DNA from 3 places in the Streptomyces sp. NPDC097617 genome. Region 1 is predicted to be linked to each of the others. Evidence: riboswitches for the same ligand, from Rfam matches in the RefSeq annotation. Region 1 holds a riboswitch; each other region holds the start of a gene.
The links. Region 1 has a riboswitch for thiamine pyrophosphate ahead of thiO (glycine oxidase ThiO). Riboswitches for the same ligand answer to the same signal wherever they lie in the genome.
Positions count from the first base shown of each region.

Region 2: linked by a shared signal. The riboswitch ahead of ACIQZO_RS27725 (thiamine ABC transporter substrate binding subunit) and the one ahead of thiO (glycine oxidase ThiO) in region 1 are both predicted to bind thiamine pyrophosphate.
Region 3: linked by a shared signal. The riboswitch ahead of thiC (phosphomethylpyrimidine synthase ThiC) and the one ahead of thiO (glycine oxidase ThiO) in region 1 are both predicted to bind thiamine pyrophosphate.

Region 1 covers NZ_JBIWCL010000001.1:317,610-324,963, forward strand. Annotated here, with positions in the region: gene ACIQZO_RS01525 (deoxyribonuclease IV) at 1-507, opposite strand, end outside; gene pknB (Stk1 family PASTA domain-containing Ser/Thr kinase) at 517-2,433, opposite strand; gene ACIQZO_RS01535 (thiazole synthase) at 2,548-3,342, opposite strand; gene thiS (sulfur carrier protein ThiS) at 3,347-3,547, opposite strand; gene thiO (glycine oxidase ThiO) at 3,544-4,722, opposite strand; TPP riboswitch at 4,720-4,831, opposite strand; gene ACIQZO_RS01550 (NAD(P)/FAD-dependent oxidoreductase) at 4,913-6,133, shown strand; gene ACIQZO_RS01555 (Rv2175c family DNA-binding protein) at 6,237-6,602, shown strand; gene thiE (thiamine phosphate synthase) at 6,689-7,324, shown strand.
Region 2 covers NZ_JBIWCL010000020.1:86,763-94,116, reverse strand. Annotated here, with positions in the region: gene rlmN (23S rRNA (adenine(2503)-C(2))-methyltransferase RlmN) at 71-1,186, shown strand; TPP riboswitch at 1,243-1,352, shown strand; gene ACIQZO_RS27725 (thiamine ABC transporter substrate binding subunit) at 1,438-2,538, shown strand; gene ACIQZO_RS27720 (ABC transporter permease) at 2,634-4,250, shown strand; gene ACIQZO_RS27715 (ABC transporter ATP-binding protein) at 4,250-5,278, shown strand; gene ACIQZO_RS27710 (cytochrome P450) at 5,282-6,529, opposite strand; gene ACIQZO_RS27705 (NAD(P)/FAD-dependent oxidoreductase) at 6,597-7,354, opposite strand, start outside.
Region 3 covers NZ_JBIWCL010000039.1:617-7,970, forward strand. Annotated here, with positions in the region: gene ACIQZO_RS37770 (IclR family transcriptional regulator) at 88-834, shown strand; gene ACIQZO_RS37775 (SsgA family sporulation/cell division regulator) at 932-1,381, shown strand; gene ACIQZO_RS37780 (YibE/F family protein) at 1,409-2,974, opposite strand; TPP riboswitch at 3,044-3,189, shown strand; gene thiC (phosphomethylpyrimidine synthase ThiC) at 3,184-4,971, shown strand; gene ACIQZO_RS37790 (hypothetical protein) at 5,141-5,959, opposite strand; gene ACIQZO_RS37795 (metallophosphoesterase) at 6,108-7,354, opposite strand, start outside.

The DNA.
Region 1 (7,354 bases):
CGCGTCGAAGTACGGGCCGAAGTCCTCGGCCAGCGAGCACAGCGAGGAGCCCTGCCCGGCCGTCGACTCCAGCAGCAGGAACGGGTCGTCGTCATGCGTCAGCTCGTCCAGCAGCGGCAGCAGGTGCTCCCTGATCTGCGCGTACGCCGCCTCCCTCGGGCGCCCGCCGGTCGCCGACCCGGTGTGCACGACCACCCCGAGCGCGCCGATCTCCCGCCCGCGGCGCAGCGAGTGGCGCAGGGACTCCACCGACTTCTCGACCGTCGCCTCGGTGTGCGAGCCGAAGTTGATCAGGTACGGGGCGTGCACGTACGCCGGGACGGACCCGGCCGCGCACTCCGCCCGGAACCGCTCGTCCTGGGCCGGATTGCCGACCGGGGTGGCCCAGCCGCGCGGATTGGCGACGAAGACCTGGACGGCCTCCGCCCCCATCTCCCGGGCGTAGGCCATGCCGACGGAGGCGAGCCCCCCGGCCACCGGGACGTGCCCGCCCACTGGATTGCGCATCACTACGGCTTACAGCCCCTTGGTCCTGATGGTGATCGTGGTGCCCTCGGGGGCGCTCTGTCCGGCCGGCACCGACTGGGTGTCCACCGTGTTGCTGAAGGAGATCAGCGGCCGGTCCACCTTCACCTTGAAGCCGGCGGCCTCCAGCGCCTTGCGGGCCGCGTCCACCTCCTGGCCGGTCACGCCCGGGACCGGCAGCTGCCGCGGGCCCTTGGACACGGTCAGCGTGACCGTGTCCCCGGCCGCGGCCTGCGTTCCGGCGCCGATCGACTGGTTGGCGACCGTACCGGCCGCGGACGGGGCGTTGACCTGCTCGGGAGCGGTCGCGACCTTGAGACCCAGGGCCTCCAGGGACGCCTTCGCCTGGTCGGCCGGGATCCCGGTCACGCTCGGTACCGGCACCGGGCGGCCCTTGCTGACCACCAGCGAGACGGCCGTGTCGGGTGCGCGCTTCTCGCCGCCCGCCGGATTGGTGCTGATCACCGAGCCCTGGGCGATGTCCTGGCTGAAGGCCTGCGTGACGACACCGGGGGCCAGTCCGGACCCGGTCAGCTCCGCGGTGGCTTCCTCCAGTGGCCGGCCCTTCAGGTTGGGCACGGACACGACCTCGGGGCCGCGGGAGAGGGTGATGGTCACCGCGCCGTTGCCGCGGATGCGCCGACCGCCCGGGGGATCGGTGTTCATCACCGTCCCGCGGTCGAAGGCGTCGCTGAACTTGCGGTCCACGCCCTTGACCCCGAGCCCGGCCGCGGACAGCTGGGAGCGGGCCTGCGCCTCGGTCTTGCCGAGCAGGTTGGGGACCTTGGTGAACTGTCCGGAGTTGATGTACCAGACGCCGACCCCGAGCCCCAGGGCGAGCAGCACACCCGCGACGACGAGCAGTACCCCGCGGCGGGGCCGCCGCACGGCCCCGGAAGGGCGGTGCGTGGGCGGCGCGGGCGGGGCCGGGGGCATCTCCAGGCGGGAGGTGTGCTGCACGGGGTGCTGCGCGGCCACCGGGCGCGGGATCACGCCCGTACGGTCCTCCGCGGACGAGCGGTCCTCGGCGCGCGCCTGCGGCGGTACGGCGTCCAGCTCGGCATCGCTGAGCAGCATGCGGGCGTCACGGGCGAGGCCCAGCAGCGCGGCCGCGTCGTAGGGGCGCAGGTCGGGGTTGCGGGCGGCGGCCTGCGCGACGAGCTCGTCGAGCCCGACGGGGAGCCCGGGGACCGCGGCGGACGGCGGCGGGACGTCCTCGTGCAGGTGCTGGTAGAGCACCTGCACGGGGGTGCCGCCGAGGTGCGGCTTGGAGCCGGTGAGCATCTCGTAGAGGACGACGCCGCAGGCGTAGACGTCCACGCGGGTGTCGGTGATGCCGTTCTCGATCTGCTCGGGCGCCAGGTAGGAGACGGTGCCGAGGACGGATCCGGTGGTGTTGGTGACCGAGTCGACCGACCGGACCAGCCCGAAGTCCGCGACCTTCACCCGGCCGTCGTCGCCGATCAGGACGTTCTCGGGCTTCATGTCGCGGTGGACGAAGCCGGCCCGGTGGGCGGCGCCGAGGGCGGCGAGGACCGGTTCGAGGATGTCGAGGGCGGCCCGGGGCCGGAGCGCGCCGCGCTCGCGGAGCACATCGCGCAGGGTGCAGCCGGAGACGTACTCCATGGCGAGGTAGACGTACGGCCCGTCCGTGCCCTGGTCGAAGACGGCGACCACATTGGGGTGCGCGAGCCGGGCCACGGACTTGGCCTCGCGGATGAACCGGTCGACGAAGGCGTCATCGGCGGCGAGCGCCGGGTGCATCACCTTCAGGGCGAGCACCCGGTCGAGGCGGGTGTCGACGGCCCGGTAGACCGTGGCCATGCCGCCGGCCGCGATGCGGGCGTCGATGCGGTAGCGGCCGTCGAGCACGCGCCCGACGAGAGGGTCATCCAGGGTCGTATCCACCCGGCGATTCTACGAGCCGTCCCGAAGGCCCCGCCCCGGCCGGGTCGGCTTGCAGCGCAGCTGTGACGTGCGGGCCGGGTCCCCGTCCCTCGGAACGGGCCGGGTCCCCGTCCCTCAGAACGCGGGGCGCTCCGGATCCAGCGCCGCCCGCCCCTGCTCGGGGGAGGACGCCTGTGCGAAGCGACGCTGGGGGATGCGGCCCGCGCGGAAGGCGAGGCGGCCCGCCGAGACGGCGTCCCGCATGGCGGACGCCATGAGGACCGGCTCCTGCGCGCGGGTCACCGCCGAGGCCAGCATCACCGCCGAGCAGCCCAGCTCCATCGCCAGGGCCGCGTCGGACGCCGTGCCCGCGCCCGCGTCGAGGATGACCGGTACCGACGCGCGCTCCGTGATCAGCTCGAAGTTGTGCGGGTTGCGGATGCCCATGCCGGATCCGATGGGGGACCCGAGCGGCATGATCGCCGCGCAGCCCACGTCCTCGAGCTTCCGGGCGAGCACCGGGTCGTCGTTCGTGTACGGCAGGACCGTGAAGCCCTCGTCCACGAGGATCTCGGCGGCGTCCAGCAGTTCGATGCCGTCCGGCAGGAGGGTCCGCTCGTCCGCGACCACCTCCAGCTTGATCCAGTCCGTGCCCAGCGCCTCCCGGGCCAGCCGGGCGGTGAGGACGGCCTCGCCCGCCGTGAAGCAGCCCGCCGTGTTGGGGAGGACCGCGATGCCGAGCCCGGTCAGTACGGACAGGACGGAGCCCTGGACCGTGGGGTCCAGCCGCCGCATCGCGACCGTGGTCAGTTCGGTGCCGGACGCGACGAGGGCGCGTTCGAGGATGTCCAGGCTCGGGGCCCCGCCCGTGCCCATGATCAGGCGCGAGGAGAAGGTCCGGCCGCCGAGGGTGAAGAGGTCGTCCGCCATACGGTCAGCCCCCCTGCACCGCGGTCAGGACCTCGACCCGGTCGCCGTCGCCCACGACGGTGGCCGGCCACTGCCCGCGCGGCACCACCGTCTCGTTGAGCGCGGCGGCGACCCCGGAGGGGGCCGTGGTCAGGATGGCGACCACCGTGTCGAGGGTGGCACCGGCCGCGACCTCGCGCGGTTCGCCGTTGACGGAGATGGTCATGCGTACGACTCCTGACGTGCGGCGGAGAACCGGCGGGGGGTGAAGGGGCGCGCGATCTCCGGAAGTTCGCCGGTGGCCAGCAGCTCGGCGAGGACCTCGCCGGTGAGCGGGGTCAGCAGGACCCCGTTGCGGTAGTGGCCGGTGGCCAGGTGCAGGCCCGGCAGGTCGGTCGGGCCGAGCAGCGGGGCGTTGTCGGGGGATCCGGGGCGCAGGCCCGCCCGGGTCTCGGTGAGCGGCAGTTCGGTGATGCCGGGGACCAGTTCGTGGGCGTCGCGCAGGAGTTCGTAGACCCCGCCCGCGGTGACGGTGGTGTCCCAGCCGAGTTCCTCGCTGGTGGCGCCGACGACGAGTTCGCCGTTCTCGCGCGGCACGAGGTAGACGTGGCTGCCGCGCACGACGGCCCGTACGGTCCGCGACAGGAACGGGGCGTACGCCGCCGGCACCGTGAGCCGCAGGACCTGGCCCTTGACGGGCCGTACGGGGGCCACGACCTCCGGCGGTACGCCCGCCAGCCGGCCGGTGAGCGAGCCCGCGGCCAGGACGACCTGGTCGGCGAACAGTTCCGTACCGTCGCCGAGGAGGGCGCCCGTCGCCCGGTCGGTGGTGGTGAGCAGCTGCTGCGCGCTCGTCCGGTGGATGGTCACGCCGACCCGTTCGCAGGCGGCCAGCAGGGCGGCCGCGAGCCGGCGGGGGTCGACCTGGTGGTCGCCGTCGACGCGCAGGCCGCCGCGCACGCCCGGGGCGAGCAGGGGCTCGAGGCGGCGGCACTCGCGGCCGGTGAGCCACTCGGACTCCAGGCCGCAGCGGCGCTGCAGGGCATGCAGTTCGCGCAGGTGGAGGCGGTCGTCGGAGTCGAGGGCGACGGCGAGGGTGCCGCAGGCGCGGTAGCCGATGTCCATGCCGCCGCTGGCTTCGGCGAGCTCGTCGGCGAACTGCGGATAGCGTGCGGCGGAGGCGAGGCCGAGCCCGAGCAGGGCTTCCTCGCCGTAGTGCAGTTCGGTGACGGGGGCGAGCATGCCGGCCGCGACCTGGGCGGCGCCGCCGCCGGGTGCGGGGTCGGCGAGTACGGTGCGCAGTCCGCGCGCGGCCGCCCGCCAGGCGGTGACCAGGCCGATGATTCCGCCCCCGATGACGAGGACGTCGGATCCCTTGCGGGATGTACGGGATGAGTGCATGGGCGTCCAGCCCCTCCCTTCGCCGGCATGACCCGGATCAGGTTCGTACGGTCGGAGGCCGTCCAGCCTCCCTCTCAGCCCGGTGCGCCGGACTCCCGCGATAGGTACGGTGGCCAGACTAACCCGGCCGTGCACGGCGGGTAAGGCGGCACCTATTCCTGACGGAGCATCAGGTGATTAGGGTGGCGGCGTGAGCGAGCAGACGGAACACAATCAGCACGGCGTCGTGATCGTCGGCGCCGGAATGGCCGGGGTGCAGACCGCGGTCGCCCTGCGCGAACAGGGCTTCACCGGCCCGGTGACCCTGCTGGGAGCCGAACCCCACCAGCCCTACGACCGCCCGCCCCTGTCCAAGGCGGTCCTCCTCGGCAAGGCCGAGGACTCAGCCTTCGGCGTGGACTTCGAAGGGCTCGACATCGACCTGCGGCTCGGCAGCGAGGTCACCGGACTGCGCGCCGCCGACCGCGAGCTGGACACCGAGGTGGGACCGGTCCCGTACGGGGTCCTCGTCCTGGCGACCGGCGCACAGCCGCTGACCCTGCCCGGGACCGAGGGCGTCCCCGGCGTCCACCTGCTGCGCACGCTGGACGACGCCGCCCGGCTGCGCCCGGTGCTGGCCGCCTCGCCCCGGGCCGTGGTCGTCGGGGCCGGCTGGATCGGCGCCGAGTTCGCCACCGCGGCCCGGGAGGCGGGCTGCGAGGTCACCGTGGTCGAAGCCGCGGACCGGGTGCTGGCGGGGGCGCTGCCCGCCGAGGTCACCGGGCCGATGGCGCGCTGGTACGAGGAGGCCGGCGCCGCTCTGATCACCGGGGCGAAGGTCGCCGGGGTCGAGGAGGGCCGGGTCCTGCTGGCGGACGGCCGGGTCCTGCCCGCCGGCGCGGTGGTGGTGGGCATCGGCGCGCGCCCCGCCACCGGATGGCTGGCCGGGACCGGCGTGGAACGCGGCCCCGACGGCTCGGTCACCGCGGACGCGTACCTGCGGACCTCGCTGCCCGGCGTGTACGCGGTCGGCGACTGCGCCTCCTTCCCGTCCGGGCGGTACGGGACGCGGCTGCTCGTGCACCACTGGGACAACGCGCTCCAGGGGCCGCGGACGGTCGCGGCGAACATCCTGGCCGGGGAGCCGGACCGGGTCTACGACCCGGTGCCGTACTTCTGGTCGGAGCAGTTCGGGCGCTTCGTGCAGTACGCCGGACACCACGACGGGGCGGACACCCTGCTCCTGCGCGGGGACCCGGCCGGCCCCGCCTGGTCGGTGTGCTGGCTCAAGGACGGCGCACTCGTCGCCGTCCTGGCCGTGGGCCGTCCCCGCGACCTGGCGCAGGGCCGCAAGCTCATCGAGACGGCCGTCCCGATGGACCCGGCCAAGGTCGGCGACCCCTCGGTCCCGCTGAAGTCGGCCACCGCCTGACGGGCCGGAAAAGCCGGCCCCCGCCGCCGTCCCGGCGGGCCCCGCGACCCGGACGGGGCCGCTCAGGTACCGGCGGCGGAGCCGAGATGGCAGGCTTGTGCCTGTGACCGAGATTGACGCAAAGATCGATGCCCTTGTCCCCTCGTGGCTGTACCTCCCCGACATCGCGGAGATGCTGAACATCGAGGTGACCCGGGTCCGCCAGATGGTCAAGGAAGGGCAGCTCATCGCCGTCCGCCGGGGCGAGAACCGCTCCCTGCAGGTTCCGGCCCCCTTCATCGACGGCGACAAGGTCGTCAAGGGCCTCGTCGGCCTGCTGACCGTGCTGCGCGACGACCGCTTCACCGAGGAGGAGATCCTCGAATGGCTCTTCACCGAGGATCCGACCCTGCCCGGCACCCCCGTGCAGGCGTTGAGCGAGAATCGCGGCACGGAGGTGAAGCGCCGCGCTCAGGCGCTCGCCCTCTGACGACCTGATCGCCTTCGCTCCACAGCGGTGTACGGGCCGGGCCGCGGCCCGGCCCGTACACCGCGTCCACCCCGGGGGGTATACCCATGCAGCTGTCCGACGCCCGGCTCTACCTGTGCACGGACGCCCGCAAGCGCCAGGGTGACCTCCCCGAGTTCCTCGACGCCGTGCTCTCCTCGGGCGTGGACATCGTCCAGCTCCGCGACAAGGGCACGGAGGCGGGGGAGGAGCTCGAACACCTCCAGGTCTTCGCCGAGGCCGCCCGCCGCCACGGCAAGCTCCTCGCCGTGAACGACCGCGCCGACGTCGCCCACGCCATCGGCTCCGACGTGCTGCACCTGGGCCAGGGCGACATCCCCGTCCCCGCGGCCCGCGCCGTCCTCGGCGAGCGGGTGCTGATCGGCCGGTCCTGCCACGCCGAGGACGAGGTCGACGCGGCCGTCGCCGAAGCCGGCGTGGACTACTTCTGCACCGGCCCCTGCTGGCCCACCCCCACCAAGCCCGGCCGCCACGCCCCCGGCCTCGACCTGGTCCGGTACGCGGCCTCCCTCGAGCAGGGCCGTCCCTGGTTCGCCATCGGCGGCATCGACGGCTCGAACCTGGACGAGGTACTGGACGCCGGTGCCACCCGCATCGTGGTCGTCCGCGCGCTCACCGAGGCCACCGACCCCGGTGCGGCCGCGGCGGAGCTCGCCAAGCGGGTCCGCGCCCGCCTCGCCTGAGTCCTGTCCGCCCGGACAGCGGACGCCGTC
Region 2 (7,354 bases), on a different contig from region 1:
CATCACGTCGACTCCGCTTGTGTGCGGAGATCGCCCGCCCAGGGTTCGTCAGATTTGAGGAGTACCACTCATGGCCCCCCGTCCTGTTCCGGGTGAGCTTACTTTCGTCGCCCCTCGCGGGGCCAAGAAGCCGCCCCGGCACCTCGCCGACATGACCCCGGCCGAGCGCCGCGAGGCGGTCGCCGCGATCGGCGAGAAGCCGTTCCGGGCCAAGCAGCTCTCCCAGCACTACTTCGCGCGGTACGCGCACGACCCGGCCGAGTGGACCGACATCCCGGCGGGCTCGCGGGAGAAGCTCCAGCAGGAGCTGCTGCCGGACCTGATGAACGTCATCCGGCACATCTCGTGCGACGAGGACACGACCCGCAAGACCCTGTGGAAGCTGCACGACGGCACGCTCGTCGAGTCCGTACTGATGCGCTACCCCGACCGGGTCACCATGTGCATCTCCTCGCAGGCCGGCTGCGGCATGAACTGCCCGTTCTGCGCCACCGGCCAGGCGGGCCTGGACCGCAACCTCTCCACCGCCGAGATCGTGCACCAGATCGTCGACGGCATGCGCGCGCTGCGCGACGGCGAGGTCCCCGGCGGCCCGGCGCGCCTGTCGAACATCGTCTTCATGGGCATGGGCGAGCCGCTGGCCAACTACAACCGCGTGGTCGGCGCCATCCGCCGGCTTACGGACCCGGAGCCCGACGGCCTGGGTCTGTCGCAGCGCGGTATCACCGTCTCCACCGTCGGTCTGGTTCCGGCCATGCTGCGCTTCGCCGACGAGGGCTTCAAGTGCCGCCTGGCCGTCTCGCTGCACGCGCCCGACGACGAGCTGCGCGACACCCTCGTGCCCGTCAATACGCGCTGGAACGTCCGCGAGGTGCTGGGCGCCGCGTGGGAGTACGCCGAGAAGTCCGGCCGCCGGATCTCGATCGAGTACGCCCTGATCCGCGACATCAACGACCAGGCCTGGCGCGGTGACCTCCTGGGCAAGCTGCTCAAGGGCAAGCGTGTGCACGTCAACCTGATCCCGCTGAACCCGACGCCGGGCTCCAAGTGGACCGCCTCGCGGCCCGAGGACGAGAAGGCCTTCGTGGAGGCCATCGCCCGCCACGGCGTGCCCGTGACGGTACGGGACACCCGGGGCCAGGAGATCGACGGCGCGTGCGGCCAGCTGGCTGCCTCGGAGCGGTAGATTCCGCCTGTTCGACGTAATTCGGCCACGGGGTACCCTGTGGCCGAACCAATTTCATATTCCGACAGGGGAGCGCCACAGCGCTGAGAGTGCGGTATCCGTCATCCGCAGACCCTCTGAACCTCGCCCCGGTCATTCGGGGTAGGAAGTTCGGTCACCACTCTTGCTGTTGCGCCCTGCCCGGCGTCCGCTCCCGCGGAGCGCCGGGCAGGGCCGCGTCTTCTCCTGGACATCCCAGGAGGAATTCACCAATGAGCACCACCAAGAAGATCGCGGGCGCCGCGCTCGCGGCCGCGCTCGGCGTCACCACGCTCAGTGCCTGCGGCGGCGGCGACGCCAAGGACAAGCCCGCCGGCGCGAGCGAGGCCCCGAAGTCCAAGACCGTCACGCTCGTCTCCCACGACTCCTTCAACGTGACCGACACGGTCCTCAAGGAGTTCGAGCAGCAGAGCGGCTACACGGTCAAGGTCCTGAAGTCCGGCGACGCGGGCACCGCGCTGAACCAGGAGATCCTCACCAAGGGCTCCCCCCGCGGCGACGTGTTCTTCGGGGTGGACAACACCCTCCTCTCGCGCGCCCTCGACAACGGCATCTTCACGCCGTACGAGGCCAAGGGCCTGGCCGGGGTGAAGCCCGAGTTCGTGCTCGACAAGGAGCACCGGGTCACCCCGATCGACTCCGGCGACATCTGCGTCAACTACGACAAGGCCTACTTCGCCGAGAAGAAGCTCGCCCCGCCGCAGACGCTGGACGACCTGATCAAGCCGGAGTACAAGAACCTGCTGGTCACCGAGAACGCCGCGACCTCCTCGCCCGGCCTCGGCTTCCTGCTCGCCTCCGTCGGCAAGTACGGCGACGAGGGCTGGAAGGACTACTGGAGCAAGCTGAAGGCCAACGGCGTCGAGGTCGTCGACGGCTGGGAGCAGGCCTACAACGAGCGCTTCTCCGGCTCCGCGGGCGGCAAGAAGGCCAAGGGCGACCGCCCGCTGGTCGTCTCCTACGCCTCCAGCCCGCCGGTCGAGGTCCTGTACGGCGAGCCGCAGCCGGCCGAGGCCCCCACGGGCGTCGCCACCGGCACCTGCTTCCGGCAGATCGAGTTCGCGGGCCTGCTCAAGGGCGCCAAGAACGAGGAGGGCGGCAAGGCCCTCGTGGACTTCCTGGTCAGCAAGAAGTTTCAGGAGGACATGCCGCTCCAGATGTTCGTGAACCCCGTGACGAAGGACGCCGTCCTGCCGGAGCTGTTCACCAAGCACGGCGTGGTCGTCGAGAAGCCGGAGAACGTGGCTCCGGAGACCATCGCCAAGAACCGTGAGCAGTGGGTCAAGGCATGGACCTCGCTCGTCGTGAAGTAGGCGGTACCAAGGAGCCGGGCGCGGCGCCGGGGGGCGCCGCGCCGGGCTCCGGCCCCCGCGAGGGGGTGCGGGCGACCGCCGTGCGGCTCGCCCTGATGGCCGTCCCCCTCGCCTTCTTCGGGCTGTTCTTCGCCTACCCCGTCGCCGCGATCGTCGGGCGGGGCCTCAAGACAGACGAGGGGTGGCAGTTCGGCCGGTTCGCGGAGGTGCTGAGCCGCCCCGACATCGCCGACGTCCTGTGGTTCACCACCTGGCAGGCGTTCGCCTCCACCGTGCTCACCCTCGTGATCGCCCTGCCGGGCGCGTACGTCTTCGCCCGCTTCGAGTTCCCCGGCAAGCAACTGCTGCGGGCCGTGGTGACTGTTCCCTTCGTGCTGCCGACCGTGGTGGTCGGCACCGCCTTCCTCGCGCTGCTCGGGCGGGGCGGACTGACGGACGAACTCGTGGGCGTCCGGCTCGATACGACCGTCTGGGCGATCCTGCTCGCGCACGTCTTCTTCAACTACGCCGTCGTCGTCCGCACGGTGGGCGGGCTGTGGGCCCAGCTGGATCCGCGCCAGGAGGAGGCCGCCCGGGTACTGGGCGCCGGACGGTTCGCCGCGTGGCGGCGGGTGACGCTGCCCGCGCTGGTCCCGGCGGTGGCCGCCGCCTCGCTGATGGTCTTCCTGTTCACCTTCAGCTCCTTCGGCGTCGTACTCATCCTGGGCGGGCCCGCGTACTCCACCCTGGAGGTGGAGGTCTACCGGCAGACCGCGCAGCTCCTGGACCTGCCGACGGCCGCCGTGCTGACGATGGTGCAGTTCGCCGCGATCGGCGGGATCCTCGCCGTGCACGCCTGGACCGTGCGCAAGCGCGAGACCGCACTGCGGCTGGTGGACCCGGGCCGCACCACGCACCGGCCGCGCGGCGGGGCCCAGCGCACGCTGCTGGGCGGGGTGCTGCTGACCATCGCGCTGCTGATCGTGCTGCCTCTGGGCGTGCTGGTCGAACGGTCCTTCGACACCCCCGGCGGCTACGGCCTCGGCTTCTACCGGGCGCTTCAGGACGCGGGCGCCGGTGGCGGGACCTTCCTGGTGGCGCCCGTCGAGGCGATCTGGAACTCCCTGCAGTACGCGCTCGCCGCCACCGCGATCGCCCTGTTCGTCGGGGGACTCGCGGCCGCGGCACTGACCCGGCGCGGTGGCCGCTTCGTACGGGGCTTCGACGCGATGCTCATGCTCCCGCTCGGGGTGTCCGCCGTGACGGTGGGCTTCGGCTTCCTGATCACCCTGGACGAGCCGCCGCTGGATCTGCGGACCTCGTGGATCCTGGTGCCGCTGGCCCAGGCCCTGGTGGGCGTGCCCTTCGTCGTACGGACCATGCTGCCCGTGCTGCGCGCGGTGGACGGGCGGTTGCGGGAGGCCGCCGCGGTGCTCGGCGCCTCGCCCTGGCGCGCCTGGCGGGAGGTGGACCTCCCGCTGGTGCGGCGCGCGCTGCTGATCGCGGCCGGGTTCGCCTTCGCGGTGTCGCTGGGCGAGTTCGGCGCGACCGTGTTCATCGCCCGGGCGGACCGGCCGACGCTCCCGGTGGCCGTGGCACGGCTGCTGGGCCGGGCCGGTGAGCTGAACTACGGGCAGGCGATGGCCCTGAGCACGATTTTGATGCTGGTGTGCGCGGCGTCCCTGCTGGTGCTGGAGCGACTGCGGCCCGACAAGACCTCCGGAGAGTTCTGATGACACTGCTTCAGCTGGAAGGGGTGTCGGTCCGCTTCGGTGAGCGCGCGGTCGTGGACGCCGTGGACCTCGCCGTCGCCGAGCACGAGGTCGTGTGCGTGCTGGGGCCGAGCGGGAGCGGCAAGTCCACGCTGCTGCGGGTGGTCGCCGGGCTCCAGCAGGTCTCCGGCGGCCGGGTCCTGCTGGGCGGGGCCGACCAGGCCGGCGTACCGGTGCACCGGCGGGGCGTGGGCCTGATGTTCCAGGACCACCAGCTCTTCCCGCACCGCGACGTCGGCGCGAACGTCTCCTTCGGGCTGCGGATGCGGGGGGCCGGGCGGGCCTCGTGCACGGCCGAGGTCGCGCAACTGCTGGACCTGGTCGGGCTCCCCGGGGCCCAGGGCCGGGCGGTGGCCTCCCTGTCGGGTGGCGAGCAGCAGCGGGTGGCGCTGGCCCGGGCGCTGGCGCCGTCGCCGCGGCTGCTGATGCTGGACGAACCGCTGGGGCAGCTGGACCGGGGGCTGCGCGAGCGGCTCGTGGTGGAGCTGCGCGGCCTGTTCTCCCGGCTGGGCACGACCGTACTGGCCGTCACGCACGACCAGGGCGAGGCCTTCGCGCTGGCCGACCGGGTGGTGGTGATGCGGGACGGCCGGATCGCGCAGGCCGGGACCCCGCTGGAGGTGTGGCAGCGGCCCGCGTCGGAGTTCGTGGCGCGCTTCCTCGGCTTCGAGAACGTGGTCCCGGCCGCGGTCTCGGGTACGGAGGCCGCCACCGCGTGGGGCACGGTGGCGGTACCGGCCGGATCCCCCGAGGGGGAGCAGCGGCTGCTGATCCGCCCGGCCGGGGTCGTGCTCCGCGCGGAGGGCCTGCGGTGCGAGGTGGTGTCCCGCACCTTCCGCGGCACCCACGTCGCCCTGCTGCTGAGGCCGCAGGCCGGTCCGGTGCTGGAGGCCGAGTGCGGGCCGGCGGGGGCGCCGGCCGTGGGGGACCGGGTCGCGGTGACCTTCACCCCCGCCGAGGTGGTCGTACTTCCGCCGGAGACCTCCTAGCCGTCAGGGGCGGATGCCGTCGCAGGCGATCGGCAGGTGGCGCGGGCCGCGCAGGACCGCGTTCTGGCGGTACTGGGGCGGGTCCTCCAGCAGCCGCGGATTCTCCAGCCGACGGGCCAGCTCGCTCAGCGCCAGCTGGGCCTCCTGCCGGGCCAGCGGCGCCCCGAAGCAGCTGTGGATCCCGCTGCCGAGGCCGAGGTGCTGGATGTCCTTGCGGTCCGGGTCGAACCGGTCCGCGTCCTCGAAGCGCTTCGGGTCCCGGTTCCCGGAGGCCAGCATCAGCCACAGGGACGCGCCCTTGGGGATGGTGACACCGGCCACCTCGATGTCGGAGAGGGTGGTGCGCTGGGGCAGCAGCTGCACGGGCGGCTCGTAGCGCAGCAGCTCCTCGACGATCGGGACGGCCAGGTCGGGGTTGTCGCGCAGCCGCCCGAGGACCTCCGGGTGGCGCAGCAGGGTCAGCATGCCGTTGGTGATGAGGTTGACCGTGGTCTCGTGGCCCGCGATCAGCAGCAGTGCGGAGGTGCTGAGCGCCTCCATGGTGGTCATCGCGCCGTCCGGGCCGTCCGCCGTAGCCAGCTGCGACAGCATGTCGTCGCCCGGCTTCTTGCGGCGCTCCTCGATCAGCCCGGCCAGGTACATGCCCAGTTCCATGCGGGCGTCCATGGAGCCCTTGCCCTGCTGCGTGGGGTCCGCGTCCGGGTCGGGGTCCAGGCTGGCGGCAAGGGTTTCCGCCCAGACGTGGAAGCGCGGCTCGTCCTCGCGCGGTATGCCGAGCAGCCGGCAGATGACCGTGACCGGGAACGGGTACGCGAACTGGTCGACGAGGTCGATCCGGTCGAGTTGGCCGGTCTCCACGATGCCGTCGATCAGCCCGGAGACGAGGCCGCCGAGTTCGTCGCGCATGTCGTGCACCCGGTGGGGGGCGTGCGGCGGCCCGAACGGCCGGTTCGTCATCCGGCGCAGGCGGTCGTGGTCGGGCGGGTCGAGCTTGAGGAAGGACGGGGGCAGGGTCGTCCCCTCCTCGTCGGACTGGCCCCCCAGCGGATCGTTCCCGGTCGCCTTCAGGTTCTTGGCGTCGGAGCTGATCCGCGGGTCGTGCAGGAGGCTGTGAATCTCGTAGTACGTGCTGATGACGTACGGGCCGTCGCCGTCCTGGGACACCGGGGTCTTGCGGAGCTCCTCGTACAGCGGGTACGGATTCGCGCGGTTCGCGTAGTCGATGATCTCCCGCAGCAGGGCTTGTGTCATGACAGGTCCTCGTGATCCTCGGGGGAGGGCGCGGTGGTGCGCGGCCGATCGTGCGCGGGGATGAGGGTCATCTTCCGGGGGTGAAGGTCAGCTTCCGGTCGTCCGGCGAATAGCCGCTCAGCGTGATGGTCGGCCCGTGGGTCGGGACCGAGGGGTCGGGGAAGTCGGCCGGGACCGGCTTGTTCCCCTCGGGCCTGCGGTCCACCGTGGAGAACGGCGGGGGGAACGGTGCGGTGGCCTCGATCTGCTGCTCGTAGAACGGCAGCCACCGGCAGTTGTCGAAGGTGACGGCGGCGATCATGCGCCCCTGGTACCCGTACACCGCCGCGAACCTGCGCTCGGCGAGCGAGCCCTGGGTGATGAGGATCTCGGTCCCCATCGGCGGCACCCCGACCGACTTGATGTTCACGCCGAACTGGGAGGACCAGAACGCCGGAACCCACAGGTGGGGGCGGCGGTCGGTGCTCTCGCTGAGCATGTTGTGCGCGGCGGTGTCGGCCTGGGCGACGGCGTTGCCCCAGTGCTCCAGCGACAGGAACTGGTAGCCGAACAGGGCGTGCGGGGAACGTGCCACGTCACCCGCCACATAGATGTCGTCGGTGACGATGCCCCGGACGTCGAAGGCCCGGCAGCCCGCGTCGCAGGCGATGCCCCGCGGACCCGCTCCCAGCCCGGAGCCGGCCAGCCACTCGGTGTTGCGCTGTGCGCCCAGCGATACGACCACCACGTCCGCCTCCAGGGTCGACCCGTCGGAGAGGTGCGCGGCGCGGACCCGCCCGGAGGGATCGCCCTCCAGCGAGGTCACCATGACCCCGGTCCGCAGGT
Region 3 (7,354 bases), on a different contig from region 1:
GCGGGGGCGGCCCCCGCAGGGCGGGCCTCCCCAAAGGCCCGCCGCCACGCCTGGGGGTGAGCTTTGTCTCCGGTTCACAATGCCGGTGTGCCGACTCTGATCGGTTCGGTGCAGCGCGCGCTGAGGCTGCTCGAAGCGGCGGGGTCCCATAGCGGGGGAGCCCCCGCGAAACAACTGGCGCGCGAGGCCGGGCTCCCGCTTCCCACCGCGTACCACCTGCTGCGCACCCTCACGCACGAGGGCTATCTGCGCAGGGCGGGAGGAGTCTTCGTTCTGGGCGAGGCCGCGGGTCGGCTCGCCGGTGCGGGACTCCAGCAGAAACGTCGCAGCATGATCCTTGACTCCCTCGCGCACTTCCGCGACGCGGTCGGGGCCCCCGTCTACTTCGCGATCTACCGCGAGGGTGAGATCGAGGTCGTGGGTGTCTCGGACACCCCGGCCAGCCCGGCCTGCGAGGAGTGGGCCGACTTCCGCGAGACCGCTCATGCGCACGCCATCGGGCAGTGCCTGCTCGGGCAGCTCGACGAGAAGACCCGCAAGGACTACTACGACCGCCATCCGGTCGAGGCCATCACCCCTTATACGGTCCGGGATCTGCGGTCCCTGGAAAACCGGATCGGGGCCCTCGGGCGAATGCAGCCGGTGATCGAACGTCAGGAATATGCCCTCGGCATCATCTGCGCTGCCATCCCCATTACGGCCGGCGATGCGGCCGCGACGATGGCTATTTCTCTACCCCTTCATCAAGAAGAGCGATTGCTCTATGTAGTCGATCGGCTACGGAGTGAAGTAGGCGCGCTGTTGAGTACCCTCTCGTTCTCTATCAGTATCTGAAAACTCACTCCTTGTGATCTGCTACCGGTTACACCACTCTTGTCAAGTGGGTCCTGGGGGATCATTCCTGGCCACTTCAACTACAGCGGGGTAGTCAATGCGCGAGTCGGTACAGGCAGAGGTCATGATGAGCTTCCTCGTTTCCGAGGAGCTCTCGTTCCGGATTCCGGTGGAACTCCGGTACGACGCACGCGACCCCTACGCAGTCCGCCTGACCTTCCACCTTCCCGGAGACGCGCCCGTGACCTGGGCGTTCGGTCGGGAACTTCTCCTCGACGGCATCAACAAGCCATGCGGTGACGGCGATGTGCACATCGCCCCCACCCACCCCGAAGATCTGTCCGACGTCCACATCCGGCTCCAGGTCGGCGGCGACCGGGCCCTGTTCCGGGCCAGCGCGGCGCCGCTCGTCGCGTTCCTCGACCGCACCGACCGGATCGTCCCGCTCGGACAGGAGCGCAATCTGGGCGACTTCGAGGAGAACCTCGACGAAGCCCTCGTCAAGATCCTCGCCGAGTCGCAGCAGAACGAGCAGAACGCCGGCTGACCTGCCCACCTATCGCATACGCACCGTTCAGCGCTTGCGCCGCCGGCCCCGGCCGCGGACCGGCCCCGCGGTCGGGACGCCGGTCGGGACGCCGGTCGGGACGCCGGTCGGGACGCTGGCCGGGGATCCCGGTCGGTCGGCAGAAACCACCAGCGCGGCCAGCGCCGTTGTCACGGGGACCGAGGCCACCAGACCGATCGAGCCCACGAGGGTCCGTACGATCTCCTCCGCCACCAGCTCGCTGTTGGCCACGGACCCCATGCTGCTGTTGGCGATCGAGAACAGCAGGAGCAGGGGCAGCGCGGCACCGGCGTAGGCCAGCACCAGGGTGTTGACCACCGAGGCGATGTGGTCGCGGCCGATCCGGATGGCCGCCCGGTAGAGGGCGCGCGGCCCCATCGACGGGTCCGCCTGCCGCAGTTCCCACACCGCCGAGGTCTGGGTGACCGTCACGTCGTCGAGCACGCCCAGCGATCCGATGATCACGCCTGCGAGCAGCAGACCGCTCATGTCGATGTCCGGGTACAGCCCGTGGATCAGCCCGGTGTTGTCATCGGTGTTGCCGCTGAGGAACGCCCAGTCGATGAACCCCGAGCCCAGCAGCCCGATGAGCAGTAGCGAGACGAGCGTGCCGAGGACGGCCACGGAGGTGCGGGCGGTCAGTCCGTGGCACATGTAGAGCGCGATCAGCATGATGGCGCTGGCCCCGATCACCGCCACGACCAGCGGGTTCGAACCCTGCAGGATGGCCGGGAGGATGAAGAGGGTCAGTACGCCGAAGCTGACCACCAGCGCGATCAGCGCGAACAGTCCCCGCATCCGCCCGACCACGACGACCGCGACCGCGAAGATGCCGGCCAGCAGGGCCATCGGGAGTTTGCGGTTCACGTCGATCACCGAGTACTGGAGGTCGCGCGGGGCGTCCGGGGCGTACGCCACCACGACCTCCTGGCCGTCCTCCAACTGCCGTGGCGCGCCCGGCTGGACGATCTCCACGAAGGTGCGGCCCTTCTCCGGGCCGCTGGCGACCTCGACGGTGGCCTTCTTGCACTCACCGGTCTGCTCGGCCTGCGCCTGGCGGCCCCCGGGGGTGGAGGGAGCCGCGGTCGTCGGTACCTGGGCGGCGTTCACGGACTTGCAGTCGACCTGTTCGAGCGAGGTCACCACGCCCTGCTGGGTCTGCCGGTCGAAGCCCACCCCGCTGCGCTCGTGGGCGGGGGCACCGCCCGGCCAGAGCACCGCCATGCCGATGAACACGGCGGCCGCGAAGGGGATCAGTACGGCGGCGATGACCTTGCGCAGGTGCTTCGAGACGGGGGCCGCCGGGCCGTGGCTGTGGCTGTGACCGTGGGAGTGGCCCGAGGAGTTCCCGCCGGAATGACCGCCCCCGGGTCCGCCCGTGTGCCCTCCGGAATGACCGTCGGAGAGTCGCTCGGACTGCGCCGGCGAGGGCAGGTCGACATGTAGGTCGGCATGCCCGTCGGACTGCCCTGGAGAATGCCCGGCGGAGTGCCCTGGGCTCCCGTGTTCGTGGCCGTTGTGGCCATGGGTCGCTGTGGGCTCGGTGGGGGGCTGCGGCGAGGGCGTCACCAGCAGATCATCGCAAGAGATGAGGGGGCCCACTGTTCAGCACGCCATGGATGACGCTAGCGTGGGGGCACCTTTGCACAACGCGGGAGCTCGGAGCACCGGGCTGAGAGGACGCTGATCACCGTACGAGCATCACGGATGCGTACGGGAAGAGGCTGCGTCGACCGCCGAACCTGTTACCGGGTAATGCCGGCGTAGGGAGATCAGGTCTCATGACCATTCAGGACGCACGCACGCCTGCCGTCAGCCAGGACGCCGACGGCCGGACCGAGCGCCAGCCCGGCTGGCACAAGGGATACCTGGCGGGCTCCCGGCCCGACCTTCGGGTGCCGGTCCGCCAGGTCCACCTCACCAACGGCAAGGACGTGACGCTCTACGACACGTCCGGCCCGTACACCGACCCGCAGATCGAGACCGACGTCCGCCGCGGCCTCGCGCCGCTGCGCGAGAACTGGATCATCGGCCGCGGTGACACCGAGGAGTACGCGGGCCGTCCCGCGCGCCCCGAGGACGACGGCATCAAGCACACCTCGCCCCGCGGCGGCCTCAAGAACCTCGACGCGGTCTTCCCGGGCCGCCCCCGGCAGCCCCGCCGCGGCCGGGGCGGCGCCGCCGTCACGCAGCTCGCGTACGCCCGCCGCGGTGAGATCACCCCGGAGATGGAGTACGTCGCGATCCGCGAGAACGTCTCCCCCGAGGTCGTCCGCGAGGAGATCGCCGCAGGTCGCGCCGTGGTTCCGGCGAATGTGAACCACCCCGAGATCGAGCCGATGATCATCGGCAAGCGCTTCCTGGTGAAGGTCAACGCCAACATCGGGAACTCCGCGGTCACCTCCTCCATCGAGGAGGAGGTCGACAAGATGACCTGGGCCACCAAGTGGGGCGCCGACACGGTCATGGACCTCTCGACCGGCCGCAACATTCACACCACCCGCGAGTGGGTGCTGCGCAACTCCCCCGTCCCGATCGGCACCGTGCCGCTCTACCAGGCGCTGGAGAAGGTCGACGGCCGCGCTGAGGAACTGACCTGGGAGATCTACAAGGACACGGTCATCGAGCAGGCCGAGCAGGGCGTCGACTACATGACGGTCCACGCCGGCGTGCTGCTCCCGTACGTGCCGCTGACCGCCCGCCGCAAGACGGGCATCGTCTCGCGCGGTGGCTCGATCATGGCCGCGTGGTGCCTCGCGCACCACAAGGAGAACTTCCTCTACACGAACTTCGAGGAGCTCTGCGAGATCCTCGCGACGTACGACGTCACGTACTCCCTCGGCGACGGCCTGCGCCCCGGCTCGATCGCGGACGCCAACGACGCGGCCCAGTTCGCCGAGCTGAAGACGCTGGGCGAGCTGAACACGATCGCCAAGCGCCACAACGTCCAGACGATGATCGAGGGCCCGGGCCACGTCCCGATGCACAAGATCAAGGAGAACATCGACCTCCAGCAGGAGATCTGCGAGGAGGCGCCGTTCTACACGCTCGGCCCGCTGACCACGGACGTCGCGCCCGCGTACGACCACATCACCTCGGGCATCGGCGCCGCGATGATCGCCTGGTGGGGCACCGCGATGCTCTGCTACGTCACGCCCAAGGAGCACCTGGGCCTGCCCAACCGCGACGACGTGAAGACCGGCGTCATCACGTACAAGATCGCGGCGCACGCGGCGGACCTGGCCAAGGGCCACCCGGGCGCCCAGGAGTGGGACGACGCACTGTCGGACGCGCGGTTCGAGTTCCGCTGGGAGGACCAGTTCAACCTGGCCCTCGACCCGGACACGGCCCGCGAGTTCCACGACGAGACCCTCCCGGCCGAGCCGGCCAAGACCGCGCACTTCTGCTCCATGTGCGGTCCCAAGTTCTGCTCGATGAAGATCTCGCAGGACATCCGCCGCGAGCACGGTGGTGACCTGAAGGCCGACGAGATCCAGGCGGGCATGGCGGAGAAGTCCGCCGAGTTCGCGGCCTCGGGCAGCCGCGTCTACCTGCCGCTCGCCGACTGACCGCGGCAACGGCACAGGACGGACCCGCGACCCATGGGGGGAGCCGCGGGTCCGTCCCGTGCGCCGCGCACAGCCGGCGCACCGTAGCGATCGTGTGCGGGCCCGGGCCCGGGCCCGGGCCTGGGCCTGGTCGGGGCTCGGCCCGTACGCCTGACGCTCGTACCTGGTGCTATTTCGGGTCGTGTTCCGGGCCGCCGAAGTCCGGGCTCGTGAAGTCCGGCGGGCTGTAGCCGGGCCGGGGGGTCTCCGACGGTGAGCCGGGGCTCGTGAAGTCGGGCCGGCTGTACCCCAGGTTGGGGATCCGGCCCGCCGCCGGGGTGCGGGGGGTGGGAAAGCCCGGCCCCGCACTCGGATCGGCCAGCGCGTCCCGCAGGAACGGCACGATGCCGCGCTCCAGCAGGGCGTGCCGCCAGGCCTCGCGGGCCCGCGCGACCTCGTCGGGTATCGCCTCGGTCTCGTTCGCGACCACCTCGGTCGCGCTGTTGCGTACCGCCGTCACCAGCAGCCCGATCACGGCGAAGAGCAGGGCGGCCGCGGTGAGCCCGCCGAAGAGCCAACCCGCCGTCAGCATGGTTTCGGCGAAGGCCGGTTCGGGCTCGATCATCTTCAGGATGTAGCCGACGAGCAGGAAGATCAGCATGGCGGTGCCCGCGAGCACGGGCGCGAGGACCGCGACCACGGCGCTGACGCCCGCGCCGCCCCCGCTGCTCTGTCCGTCGTCCTCGTCCCCCGCCGAACCGGGCACGGTCAGTACCTCGTCGCGCCGTTCCTCGCGGACCTTCACGTAGTGGCCGTACTCGGCGGCGGCCGCGGCCGCCAGCAGGGCGCTGGCGCCCTGGGCCATGGTGCGCAGCTGTTCGGCGTTCAGCCGTTCGCCGAGCGTGGCGAGCTCGGGCCGCTCGTGGGCGGCGCGCAGCGCCTCGTCGACGAGCCGATCGAACTCCGGCCGGTCTTCGGTCAGCAGGTGCGGAGCGCTGGTCATGTGCATCCCCCGATGCTCCGTAGAAGCCGGTATGCCCGCGTAGACCCGGGCGCCGGCACAAACGGAGGAGAGCCTGCTACGGATAGGGCGATGGTAGAGGGCCCACGCCACGGCGTGACAGGGGCTTTCCGGAAATACCCCTCTGCGTAAGCTCTCAGTCGCTCAGGGGGAGTTGTACGACGAGCAGTTTGCCTGCCATCGTCACGCCGCCGTCCATGGCGATGGCGAGCCCTTCCGCGTACACGTGCGGGCCGTCCACGGCCTCGGGGCCGCGCGACTCGTCGCCGTCCTCCGTGCCCACCTCGCCGAGCAGGTAGGGGATGGGGCTGTGCCCGTGGACGACGCGGCTGCCGCCGTAGGTGTCGAGGAGTTCGCGGACGGCCGCCGGGCCGGTGCCCTCGTCGCGGAAGGCGAACCGCTTGGTGAACTTCCGGAAGAGGTCCCAGGTGATGTCGGCGTCGCCGCGGTTGAGGAGTTCGTGAATCGTGTCGTTGACGTCCTCGATCGAGTCGCCGTAGTCGAGGTAGGCCGTGGTGTCGGAGTGCAGCAGCAGGTGGCCCTCCTCCAGGACGGCCGCGTCCAGGCGCGACATCCACTGGAGGTGGACATCCTGCAGGCGCTCCATGTCGGTGCGCTGGCCGCCGTTGAGGAGCCAGGCGGCCTGGAAGGTGGCGGTACCGGCGCCGGAGACGACGGGGGTGTCGCCGAACCGCTTGGCGCCGATGAGCAGCAACTCGTGGTTGCCCATCAGGGCCTTGCAGTAGCCGCCGGCGGCGGCGGCCTCGGCGGACAGTCGCATGACGAGGTCGATGACGCCGATGCCGTCGGGGCCGCGGTCGGTGAAGTCGCCGAGGAACCAGAGCCGGGCGTTGCCGGCGGACCAGCGGCGCTCGGCGTCGATCAGTCCCTGGGCGTGGAGTTCGCTGACGAGCTCGTCGAGGTAGCCGTGGACGTCGCCGACGACGTAGAGCGGGCCGGGACCTGCGGCCTGGTCGTGGTCCTGTTCCTGGGGCACGTACTGGACCTGGACGGTGTCGCCGGGGCCGCCGAGCGCGCCGCGTCCGATGACGGGCAGGTCCCGGTAGGTCGGGGTGTAACCCTCCGGGTCCTCCTCGTCGGGGCCCTGGCTCATCGCGTGCGCGGGTTCGACGTCGGGGCGTACGTGGACACGCGTGTCGGGGTACGGGGCGTGCGGCGCGGCCGGCTGCTGCGGCGCGACGGGCGGGTGCGCCGCGACCGACAGGTGCGCGGGCGCAGGCTGCGCGGACGGCTGCGGCGGGTAGCCCGGCTGCGCGGGCACGCTCGGCGCGGCGCCGTCCTCGTAGTACGCGGGGTACTCGCCGTAGACGGGTTGTTCGCCGGGCAGCCCTGTTGCTACGGCGTACAGGGCGGGCTCGGTGA